One region of the Mesorhizobium sp. C432A genome, then DNA from elsewhere that is predicted to be linked to it. Evidence: riboswitches for the same ligand, from Rfam matches in the RefSeq annotation. Region 1 holds a riboswitch; the other holds the start of a gene.
The links. Region 1 has a riboswitch for thiamine pyrophosphate ahead of thiB (thiamine ABC transporter substrate binding subunit). Riboswitches for the same ligand answer to the same signal wherever they lie in the genome.

Region 1 (5,561 bases):
GGTGGCCGAGCCCTCGGCGCCGCGATGGCCGCGAAAACGCTGGCGCATGGTCTGCAGTTCGCCCAGGCGGCGCATGTTGCGTTTGCGGCGAGCCGTCACGCCATAGCGCAGCCAATGCTCCTCGCGCACGATCTGGCGGCCGAGCTTGTGCTGTTCGCGCTCTTCCTCTTCCAGCACAAGGTCGCGCCATTCCTCGAAATGGCCAAAGCCCTTGTCGAGGCGGCGGGTCTGGCCACGGTCGAGCCAGACGGTGGCGCGCGAGACGCGTTCGAGGAAGCGACGGTCGTGCGAGATGACGATCAGCGCCGAAGACGTCCGGACAAGCTCTTCTTCCAGCCATTCGATGACCGACAAATCGAGATGGTTCGTCGGCTCATCAAGCAGCATAATATCGGGTTCGGGCGCCATGACGCGGGCAAGTGCTGCGCGGCGCGCCTCGCCGCCGGAGAGATCGTTGGGGTTCTCCGTGCCGGCGAGGCCGAGATGCTCCATCAGATATGTGGCGCGGTAGGGATCGTCGGCAGGCCCAAGCCCGGCCTCGACATAGGCACGCACATTGGCAAAGCCGTCCATGTCGGGCATTTGCGGGAGATAGCGCACCGTTGCCGAAGGCTGGCGGAAGACCTCGCCGTCTTGCGGCTCGATCAGGCCCGCGGCAATCTTCAGGAGCGTCGACTTGCCGGAGCCGTTGCGGCCGACGAGCGCGATCTTGTCACCGGCGGACGCCGTCAGTTCGGCGCCATCGAGCAGCGGCGTGCCGCCAAAGGTCAGTCTTATGCCGTCGAGGTTGAGAAGGGGCGGGGCCATGTCAGCTTTCAGGCAAGGGATAGGGGTGGGCGAGCAGCAGCGCGCGGCCATGGCCGAGCGCGATTTCGAGGCCCCCGGTCTTGTTGGACTTGACCTCGTTCGAGATGGTCAGCGACGAGCCGAACACGACCTCGACATGGTCGAGCGGCCACTTCGCGCCGGACACGGTGAGGCCCGAAAGATCGGAAAAGCCGAGCACCGAAAACAGCGTTCCGTCGGCATAGTCGAAGCCGGCCTTGCCAGGCAGCAGAGGGGCGCCTTCCTGCGCTCCGCTGGTCAACAGCACTTTTGTGCCTGTCTCTGTCAGCCGCAGGCTGAGCGCCAGATGCAGGAAGGCGTGGTCGGCGCGCTTGCCGCCGAAAGCGCCGGCCAGCACCAGGCTGGTGGCGCCGCGTCCCAATGCCGCCGCGATCGCCAGTTCGCCATCGGTCTTGTCCTTTTCGGGAGGAAACACCTCCCGCGGCACGGCGGCGAGATCGGCAGGCAGGTCCGCCGGCACGGAATCGAAATCGCCGACCCACAGCTCCGGCATCAGGCCGAGCAGGCGGGCATGATCGATGCCGGCGTCGGCGGCGATGACGCGCGTGCCCGCGACCTGGCGGTCGAGCCGCGGCGTGCGGACGAGATCGCCGCCAAGCAGGATGGTGAATGTGCTCATATCCGCTGGCCCTTACCAGCCCCGCCGACGAAACGGAAGGCCGAGCGGCACCGTCACTCTTTGTTGGAGCATGATCTTTTTCCGGAAACGGATTCCACTTTCCGGGATCATGCTCGGGCAAACTTCCACTTGCGTGGCACCTTGGCCGGGCCTATGTGTCGAAACGCTCTAACGGGGTGCCGGACGCGATCTTCGCGGACCGGCTGAGAGGCAGTCTCGCCAACCCGCTGAACCTGATCCGGTTTGTACCGGCGGAGGGATTAGACGCTTCGGACAGCCCGACGCCTCAATTCCTTTCAACACGAATGAAGGAGGCGCCGATGCGCATGTTTTTGTCCCGTCTTGTCCCAGCGCTGGGGCTTGCTGTTTCGCTACTGGCAAGCTCTGCGTCCGCGCAGGAAAAACTCACGATCTATACCTATGAGAGTTTCACTGCCGACTGGGGTCCGGGGCCCCAGGTGAAGAAGGAATTCGAGGCCGAGTGCGGCTGCAGCGTCGACTTCGTCTCGGTGGCCGACGGCGTCGCGCTGCTCAACCGCGTCAAGCTCGAAGGTGCCTCGACCAAGGCCGATATCGTGCTTGGTCTCGACACCAACCTCACCGCGGAAGCCAAGGCTTCCGGCCTGTTTGTCCCACATGGCGCGGTGGCTGAAAACAACGTGCCGGGCGGCTGGAGCGACGACACTTTCGTGCCCTACGATTATGGCTATTTCGCCGTCGTCTACGACACCGAGAAGCTGAAGAACCCACCGAAGAGCCTGAAGAAATTGGTCGAGGGCGATGCCGCCGACAAGATCGTCATCCAGGATCCGAGGACGTCGACGCCGGGCCTTGGCCTGCTGCTGTGGGTCAAGTCGGTCTATGGCGACAAGGCGCCGGAAGCCTGGGCGAAACTCAAGGGCAAAGTGCTGACGGTGACGCCGGGCTGGAGCGAGGCCTACGGCCTGTTCACCAAGGGCGAGGCGCCGATGGTGCTTTCCTATACGACGTCGCCGGCCTACCACATGGTGGCGGAGAACACCGGGCGCTACCAGGCGGCCTCGTTCGAGGAAGGCGAGTATCTGCAGATCGAGGTCGCCGGCATCACCACCACGGGCGCGAAGAATCCGCTGGCGGCGAAGTTCCTGGCCTTCATGACCGGGCCGAAATTCCAGGATGTCATTCCGGAGACCAACTGGATGTTCCCGGCCGGGAAAACCGACAAGCCGCTCAATCCGGCTTTTGATAGGCTGGTCAAGCCGGCGAAGACCTTGCTGTTCAGCCCGGAAGAGGTCGCGGCAAATCGCAAGGCCTGGGTGGATGAATGGCTGGCGGTGATGAGCAAGTAGATTTGGCTGTATAGTCAAAAGATGAGTGCTCTACGGCGCCCCCCTCTGTCCTGCCGGACATCTCCCCCACGAGGGGGAGATTGGCCTTTACGTTGACTTTCGCCAATCTCCGAAGCTGCAGGAATGAGCGGAGCGCTAAAACCGCCAATCTCCCCCTCGTGGGGGAGATGTCCGGCAGGACAGAGGGGGGCGCGAAGGAACGCGACGCCCGGTAAAGAGTGCAACGCTCTGACCCCTGCATCACGGCCGGCATTGTCGCGCTTGCGGCAATCGCGCTGCTGATCGGTGGCGCCTTCGCCGGCCTTATCCGCGAAGGCGCGCACGACCTTTCCGGCGCCGCGTCCGCCTTTGACCTCTATCTCCTGCGCGTTGTCCGCTTCACGCTCTGGCAGGCTGCGCTCTCGACTCTGCTTTCCGCCGTACCGGCGCTCTTCGTCGCCCGGGCGCTGTCGCGGCATCCGCGCTTCTTCGGACGCGGCTTCATCCTGCAGCTATTCACTGTGCCCCTTGCCTTGCCGGCGATTGTCGGAGCGCTGGGAATACTGGCGCTCTATGGCCGCGCCGGTTATTTCGCCGCGATCGGTGGCCAGAGCTGGCCCGACATCTATGGGCTGTCGGGCATCCTCGTCGCCCACGTCTTCTTCAACCTGCCGCTGGCCACCCGGCTGTTCCTCGAAGCGCTGGGAACGGTGCCGGCCGATCAATGGCGGCTGGCGAGCCAGCTCGGCATGGGGGCGAGGCCAGCCTTCCGGCTGATCGAGTGGCCGGTGCTGCGCGCCGCGCTGCCGGGCGTCGCCGGGCTTGTCTTCATGCTTTGCATCACCTCCTTCACCATCGTCCTGATCCTCGGCGGCGGGCCGGCGGCGACGACGCTGGAAGTCGCCATCTATCAGGCGCTGCGTTTCGACTTCGATCCGGCGCGAGCGGTGACGCTGACGGTGCTACAGATCGCGCTGACTTTCGCCGTCATGCTGGCGCTGACGCGGCTCGGCGCCAATGTGACCGGCGACGCCAATTTGCCTGTCGCGCCGCGCCGCTATCACTTGGCCGGCAAAGCAGAAACAGCGTTCAACGCCGTCCTGATCGTGCTCGCCTTGCTGTTCGTCGCCGGACCGATGGCGGCCACCGTTGCCTCCGGCCTCGGCGCCGATCTCGGCCGGCTGGCGGGCGAGAGTGCCGTGCGTCAGGCGACGCTGACCAGCGCCGGTCTCGCCTTCTCGGCGGCGCTACTTTCGGTGGCGCTGGCACTGTCGCTGATCATGGCGCGGCGGGCACTGTCGCTGCGCCGCCGGTCCAGTGCCCGTTCATTGCTCGAACATGCCACCGACACCGGCGCCGGCTTCGTCCTCGTCGTGCCGCCCATCGTCATCGGCGCCGGCTGGTTTCTCCTGCTGCGCACGGTCAGCGATGTCTTTGCCATCGCGCCGGTCATGGTCGTCACCGTCAATGCGGTGATGGCGATGCCCTTTGCCATCCGCGCGATGCGCCCGGCCTATGATGCGGCGAGCGAGCGCCATGAAAAGCTGTGCGCGCAGCTCGGCATTGCGGGCTGGAACCGGCTGCTTCTGGTCGACTGGCCATCGCTCCGGCGGCCGCTGGCCACCGGCTTTGCCTTCGCCATGGCACTGTCGCTCGGCGATCTCGGCGTCATCGCGCTGTTCGGCAGCGATTCGGTGCAGACCTTGCCCTATCTCCTGCTGGCGCGCATGGGCAGCTATCGCACGGCCGATGCTGCCGGGCTGGCTTTGCTGCTCGGGGCGGTCTGCCTTGCATTGGTGGTCGCGGCAGACTGGCTGGGACGGGGAGAGAGATCGTGACGTCCGCTGTGGAGAAAGGCACGACTGTCCGGCTGGACAAGGTCTCGTTCAGCTATGGCGAAACGCCATTCCTGTTCGATGTCGAATTCGATACATCTAAGATCACCGCCATCATGGGGGCAAGCGGTTCGGGCAAATCGACCTTGCTCAATCTGGTGGCTGGTTTCGAGACGCCGGAGTCCGGTCGTGTGCTGATCGGCGCCGCCGATGTCGGCGCCGAGCCGCCTTCGGCGCGGCCGGTGTCGATGGTATTCCAGGAAAACAATCTGTTTGCTCATCTCTCGGTGGAGAAGAATGTCGGGCTCGGCCGCTCGCCATCGCTCAACCTGACCGACGCCGATCGCGCCGCAATCGCCGAGGCGCTTGACCGCGTCGGCCTGGCCGGCAAGGAAATGCGCCTGCCGCGCGAACTCTCCGGCGGCGAAAGGCAGCGCGTGGCGCTCGCCCGCGTTCTGGTGCGCGACCGGCCAGTGCTGCTGCTCGACGAGCCGTTCGCTTCGCTCGGGCCAGCACTGCGCGACGACATGCTCGACCTGGTGGCCGGCGTTCATGCCGAGCGGGCGATGACGGTGCTGTTCGTCACGCATCAGCCGGAAGACGCTCGCCGTATCGGCGAGCAGATGGTTTTTCTGGACAATGGCAGGGTTGCCGCGACGGGACCTGCCGGCGATTTTTTCGACGGCACTGGCCCTGAAGCGTTTCGGCGCTATATCGGCGCAAGTTCGGGCGGATCACGCGATATTGCCCGGAAGCGGACATAATTTACGACCAAACCGGCTACAGGTGATGTGGCGCTTGCTTGCCATGGTCCAGTCGATGTGGCTAGGTCCGCTTAGTACTGGTCCGGCACGAGCCGTGATTTGCCCCTACAGCGCCGCACCCGGCCGGATGCGTAAACGCTGTAGGTTTTTTGATGTGTGCAGGATTGCCAACGAAACCGATTTTTCGCTG
Region 2 (5,561 bases), 2.5 Mb from region 1:
CCGCGCGGGTCAGTGCATCCAGCGCGCCAAAGGGCTCGTCGAGCAGCAGCATGTCGCGCTGCTGCACCACGGTGCGCAAAAGGGCGGCGCGCTGGCGCATGCCGCCGGAAAGCTCGGCCGGCCAGGCGCGCTCGAAACCGGCAAGGCCGAACTCAGCGAACAATGGCGCAACGGACGCGCGCGCCTCGCGGCGCTTCATGCCCTGCACCTCCAGCCCCAGCGTCACATTGTCGATGACGCGTCGCCACGGCATCAGCGCGTCGCGCTGCGGCATGAAGGCGAAGGGGCTGCCCTGCAATGGCGCGCCGTCGAAGCGCATGTCGCCCTCACCTTTCAGCGCGCCGGTCAGCAACTGGAACAGCGTCGACTTGCCGGCGCCGGAAGGGCCGAGGATGGAGACGAACTCGCCGGCCGCGACATGAAGCGAAATGCCGGCGAGCACCTCAAGCGCGCCGAAGTTCTTCCTGATGTCCCGGAGTTCGAGCCGCGTCATTGACGGTTCTCTTCTGCAGCTTCAACCTTGCCGTCGCGGCTTTCGCTCCCTGCATTCTCCCAAGGCATGGCGAAGCGCTGGACGAGCACCGCAATGGCGAACAAGACAAGCGTGAGCGCGGCGCTGACGGCGACCGCGGCGAGCACCAGATCGGGCCGAAAGTTGTTCTTGGCATTGAGCATGTAGATGCCCAGCCCCTTCGCCGCCCCCGCATATTCGGCGAAGATCGCGCCGACGACGGCGTAGGTGATGGAGATGCGCAGCCCGGCGAAGAAATAGGGCAGCGCCGAAGGCAGGCGCGCCAGCCAGAAGATGCGCCAGCGCCCTGCCCCCATGGTGGCGAGCATCTGCGAAATCGCCTTGCTGGTCGCGGCAAAACCCTCGACCAGCGCCACCATCATCGGGAAGAAGGTAACGAGCGCCACAAGCAGGATTTTTGGCATCAGCCCGAAGCCGAACCACAGCACGATGAGCGGCGCGATCGCGACCAGCGGCAAGGTCTGGCTGACGATCAGCAGCGGAAACAGCGCGCGGCGCAGCGGGGCCAAGAAATCGACCAGCGCCGAAAGCACGAAGGCAGCGACCAACGAGCAGGCGAAGCCGGCTGATGTGGCGCGGATGGTAGGCAGCGTGTTGTCGGCCAGGGCGGCGCGATGCTCCCAGGCCTGCTGCAGCACGCGCGACGGCGCCGGCAGCACGGTGGGGGCGACACCGCCGTAGCGGGCGTAGAGCTCCCAGGCCGCGAGGAGCAGGGCGAAGGCGAAGGCGGCGGGGATGGTCTTGGCGATGCCGGCGGCTAATCTCCCCCCTCGAGGGGGAGATGTCGCCGAAGGCGACAGAGGGGGTCGTCTCGCATAGAGCGCCCACGCCTTGCCGATGCGAAAAGGACGTCGGCGCTCCACGCGCTGGGACCCCCTCTGGCCTGCCAGCCATCTCCCGCTCGAGGGGGGAGATTCGTGGGCATCGCGGTCTTCGCCAATCGCCAATGGCTCCCCTCCTCTTTGTGCTGAGGGGTCAGAGGCATCTCCTCCACGCAATGGGTCAGATAAACCAGCCACGGCAATATCCTCAAGGAACGACGCTTGAGCCGCGGCTCAGACGGCGCTCGGGCTGTTCGCCGAGATCGTGATGTCGAGGGTGACGTGGCCGGCGCCGGGGCCGAAGCGGCAGAAGGCCTCGTTGAGCGTGGCAAACACGGCACCGGCATCGCCACGCAATTTGGTGCAGAAGTTCTTTGAGCGCTCAAAGACGCCGGACTGTTTCAGGAAATCGATGCAGCCGTAGATCTCGTCCATATGGTCGCCCGTGCCCATAACGTAGAGCGAGAACTGCGCCGCCACCGGCTGGCCGGTCGACGGCGTGGCCTGGACAGCGCGGATCGCGGCGATCTTGCGCTCGTCCAGCGGAATGGCGGGGCCGCCGGTCTCGTCGGAGCGGCAGATCGGATCGTCGGGCTCACCCGGACAGCCGCGCGAGACCGCCGCCGAAAGCACGCAGTGCTTGCCGCTTTTGGCCGCCGCCACGAACAGGTCGCGCATAGCGGGAAACAGCACCTCGGGCGGCCCGACCGTAAGGGTCGAGATGTCATCGGTTTCGATCCGCAGCCGGTCGCGCCACGGATCGAGCGCGCCGAGCGCGCCGAGGATGACGCCGACGAAATCGTCGGTCATGGGATAAAGGGAAATCTGTGCGCCTGAAAACATCGCCCGCCTCGCTCCGCTGGTATTATCCAGATCAGCTTTAGGGTCCGAAGGCTTGCCGCCCTCATCTCAGCCCCGACGATACGGAGCACCCCTGTGGATGGGCGGGTTAAAGCATTGTTCGAGACATTGGGGAAGCCGTTTGTTGAGGCACTGCGGCAAAGTGTTTTAGGCCAGACGTGCCGGGCGCCTGGGCGTTAACAGACGACTCGTCAGTTCGTTGCGTTATAAGGTTTCCACGAACTTCTTATAACTGCGTTGGAATTCAAGCTGATAAACGTAATTATAAGAAAACGGCAGAGACTCCGCGCAGCCCTTACGGTTTCTGGATCTCCTTATCCGCGACCCCATCCGGACTGTGCTCCTGCATCGCTCGGGCTTGCCTGTGCTGGTCCCCTCGCCCCAGCGCCACGCCATCCACAAGCTGATCGTCGCCTCGCGACGCGGGCCGAGCGCTGGCGCCAAGCGGGAGAAGGATCTCCATCAAGCGCGCCTGCTGACCCAAGTGCTCGAAGCCACGCGTCGCCAGGACGACCTTGCCTTCGCCTTCATGGAAGCGTGGGAGAGGGGCGAAAACTGGCGCGAGACGATCCGGGGCGGCTTGAACCTGTTCGACGCCGCCACGAGGGAAACAGTCAACACCATCCTGGGGAAATCCCTCCGCGAAATTGGTGCGACTCCTGAAGGATTCACGATGCGGGATTAGCTGAAGCGACCGCTGCTATATTCATTTCCATCGTCCCAACTGTACGAATTGGCTTGACGCTTATTCGTACATAAAGTACGATATCTCTTTTCTCAGAGAGGAATGTCCTTGAGCACAGCGAACCATGTTGCCTTCGCCGATCTCTCTCGTCCTTTGCAGTCATCTCCGTCGTTGCCGCCGCCTTTATTGCCGCCCCCTTTGTTGCCCTTGTCATTCGATCAGTGCCAACGCCTCGCCGGGGCCTGGCGAATGGCCAGCCAGGACATCGCCGACGACATCCGCTTCATCCGCCAATATCTGAAAGTCGTTGCCGAGAAGGACGAGAGGCTGTCGACCGGCACCCTTGTTCACAGCCGCGCCTATGTCGAGGCCTGCGCCGGCTGGCTGCCACAGACTGTAACGCGCTATCTGCGCCACCTGCGCCAGATCACCGAATGCGAACTGGCTATGACAGCTGCCGGGATTCGCTTTGCGCTGTCGAGTTATGCCTGGGAGGCATGAGGGGCGGCTGTCGCCAAACACAAGGAATTGCGCTGCCCGTCGCAGGCGCAATTCGTCAGGTTGAGAGGCTCGGGCGCGCCTGAACGGCGGGCGCCAAGGATGGCCCGGCCAGCGAATTCCGGCCTTGCTTTATTTCGACTGGCCTTATTTCTGGCCTTATTTCGATTTGGCTTTGCCGGACTTTGCGGCGGCAGGCTTCGCGGCCTTTGGCTTGGCGGCTGCCTTGGCGGGCTTGGCGTCAGCTTTCTTCGCCGCCTTTTTGGGCTTGGCGACCGCGCCATCAAATTCAGCCGTGGCCTGCTCCCAGTGTTCCTGATGCGCGCCTTCAGGCCGGCCGGCCTTTTCCCAGATCTCGTGCGCGCGCTGGCGAATGCGGTCCTGTTTGTCGTCCGTCACTTAAGCCTCCGTGGTTGGGTCCGGTCGGTTGGTCCAGATTCCACGAAAACATTAGCCGAAAATTCGGCCGGCGTCTTGAGTGACGAGACATCTCAGCGCGGGTCGGAAATCACCGCAACGCCGAGCAGCGCCGCCTTCTTGACGATCAGCCCCGCGAGGTCGGCATCCGAACGATCGGTGCCGGTGCGCTCCCGCAGGAGCGCGATCGCTTCCTTCATCGATAACAGCGCCGTGTTGCGCTCGGCCAGCAACTTGTCGCAACACGCCGCAACATTGGCGGAGTTCGGGGTCTCGACATGCGGCAACATGGCAATTCTCCTTCATCATGTTCATCATTCGGCCCTGCCGCCCTTTTAGGAAGAACGACAGGGCCGTATCACCGATGAATGGTTAGGTTGTCGAGCGTTACTCGACCACCTCGACAATCCTGCGCGTGCTGGGGTCGACCAACACGGTATGGTTGTCGACGACGGCGTATCTGTACTGAACGTCGGGAACCTCCTGCAGCTCGACAGTGTCAGGCAAGGCAGTGCCGACATTCAATTCGACGCCGAGCAGATTGACCGAGGCAAGCGGATGTTTCTTTACGTATTGGTGCACGACCGTGCGCTGTTCCGGGGTGATGATCACCTGCTGCTGTGCCGGCTGCGTGACGATGACCTCGTCGGCGGCGGCAATGCCGATACCAGCGATCATGGCGAGCCCGGCGACGGCGGGAATAAGGATGGTTTTCATCTTCGTCTCCTGTCGTTGTTGGCGAGCTCCGCCGTGTTCCCGCATAAGGCGAAAACAGCGCAGATCGAGGTGGCGGGCTCCTGGAGGCAAACGCAGCCGGTACGGTCTTGTTCCGCAAGCGGAGACTAAATTGATCGGCTTCCGGTCATGCCAGCAGAACCCGCACCCGCAAGATTCGCATTGAAGCACAATCCCTCAGGAGACCTTCGACATGGATGATGCACGGCTCCAATTCCGGTGGCGATTGCGGCCGGCGCCGGCATTGATCCGGTGACCGCGTCGCCCGGCCAAGACCGGAACCGACCGCCTTCGTGCCACGCCGTGAAGTTTCAAGCAAAGGTCATTGCTTCGGCGGCTGCGCAGGCACCTCGCCAGGCTTGATCACCGGCGTCTTGCCCTGATCCGGCGGCGGCTGCGTCATACCCTGGTCACCACTGGGCGGCGGCTGCAGCACGCCGCCGCAGGGACCGAGCGTGCTGGTCGATTCGCCGCCGCCATTGGCGACCGGCGGCTTCTGACCATCGTCCTGAGGCTGCGCCTGGCAAGGCGCGGCAGGGCCGTGCTGGTCGCCATTGTCCTGCGCAGCCGCCGGGTCGGCCAGCGCCAGGAGCAGCACGCATGGGATGAGGGGGAAAGTCTTCATGGTCCAGCTCCTCTGGATTCATCTCCTTGGCAAAGCAGACTAGTCCTTGGCAAAGCAGACTGGCGGCAATTGGTTCCACGGAGATGGAGTGGTTGCCGGAACCTGACAGCCGGAAGTGAGTTCCACCTTCTCGACGCAAAGCCGCCCGGAGGAGGCAATCATGGAAGAACGAAACAGAAAACCCAATGACGAGGTCGAGGCGCCACCGAGCAAAACGATGCCCGCGACAGGATCGCCAATGACGAGGTGGAAGCGCCGACGCCGCGCCGGCAGGATTAGGATGCGCTGCGTGGCGCAACGGTCCTGCCCGACGGAGCAGATGAGGAAAGCCTGCCGGACACCACCGGTGTCGAGAAGGAAGGCGAATTGCCCGAGGAGGATGACGAC

Region 2: linked by a shared signal. The riboswitch ahead of NLY33_RS25370 (YkoF family thiamine/hydroxymethylpyrimidine-binding protein) and the one ahead of thiB (thiamine ABC transporter substrate binding subunit) in region 1 are both predicted to bind thiamine pyrophosphate.

Annotation. Positions count from the first base shown of each region.
Region 1 covers NZ_CP100470.1:1,675,881-1,681,441, forward strand. The annotation lists gene NLY33_RS08035 (ABC-F family ATP-binding cassette domain-containing protein) at 1-807, opposite strand, end outside; gene NLY33_RS08040 (thiamine diphosphokinase) at 809-1,465, opposite strand; TPP riboswitch at 1,628-1,742, shown strand; gene thiB (thiamine ABC transporter substrate binding subunit) at 1,786-2,793, shown strand; gene thiP (thiamine/thiamine pyrophosphate ABC transporter permease) at 3,012-4,610, shown strand; gene thiQ (thiamine ABC transporter ATP-binding protein) at 4,607-5,371, shown strand.
Region 2 covers NZ_CP100470.1:5,163,491-5,169,051, forward strand. The annotation lists gene NLY33_RS25360 (ABC transporter ATP-binding protein) at 1-493, opposite strand, end outside; gene NLY33_RS25365 (ABC transporter permease) at 490-1,332, opposite strand; gene NLY33_RS25370 (YkoF family thiamine/hydroxymethylpyrimidine-binding protein) at 1,588-2,196, opposite strand; TPP riboswitch at 2,187-2,299, opposite strand; partial or broken gene NLY33_RS25375 (GSU2403 family nucleotidyltransferase fold protein) at 2,510-2,899, shown strand; gene NLY33_RS25380 (hypothetical protein) at 3,149-3,400, shown strand; gene NLY33_RS25385 (DUF2934 domain-containing protein) at 3,557-3,796, opposite strand; gene NLY33_RS25390 (hypothetical protein) at 3,889-4,104, opposite strand; gene NLY33_RS25395 (DUF1236 domain-containing protein) at 4,202-4,531, opposite strand; gene NLY33_RS25400 (hypothetical protein) at 4,872-5,174, opposite strand; gene NLY33_RS25405 (hypothetical protein) at 5,214-5,561, opposite strand, start outside.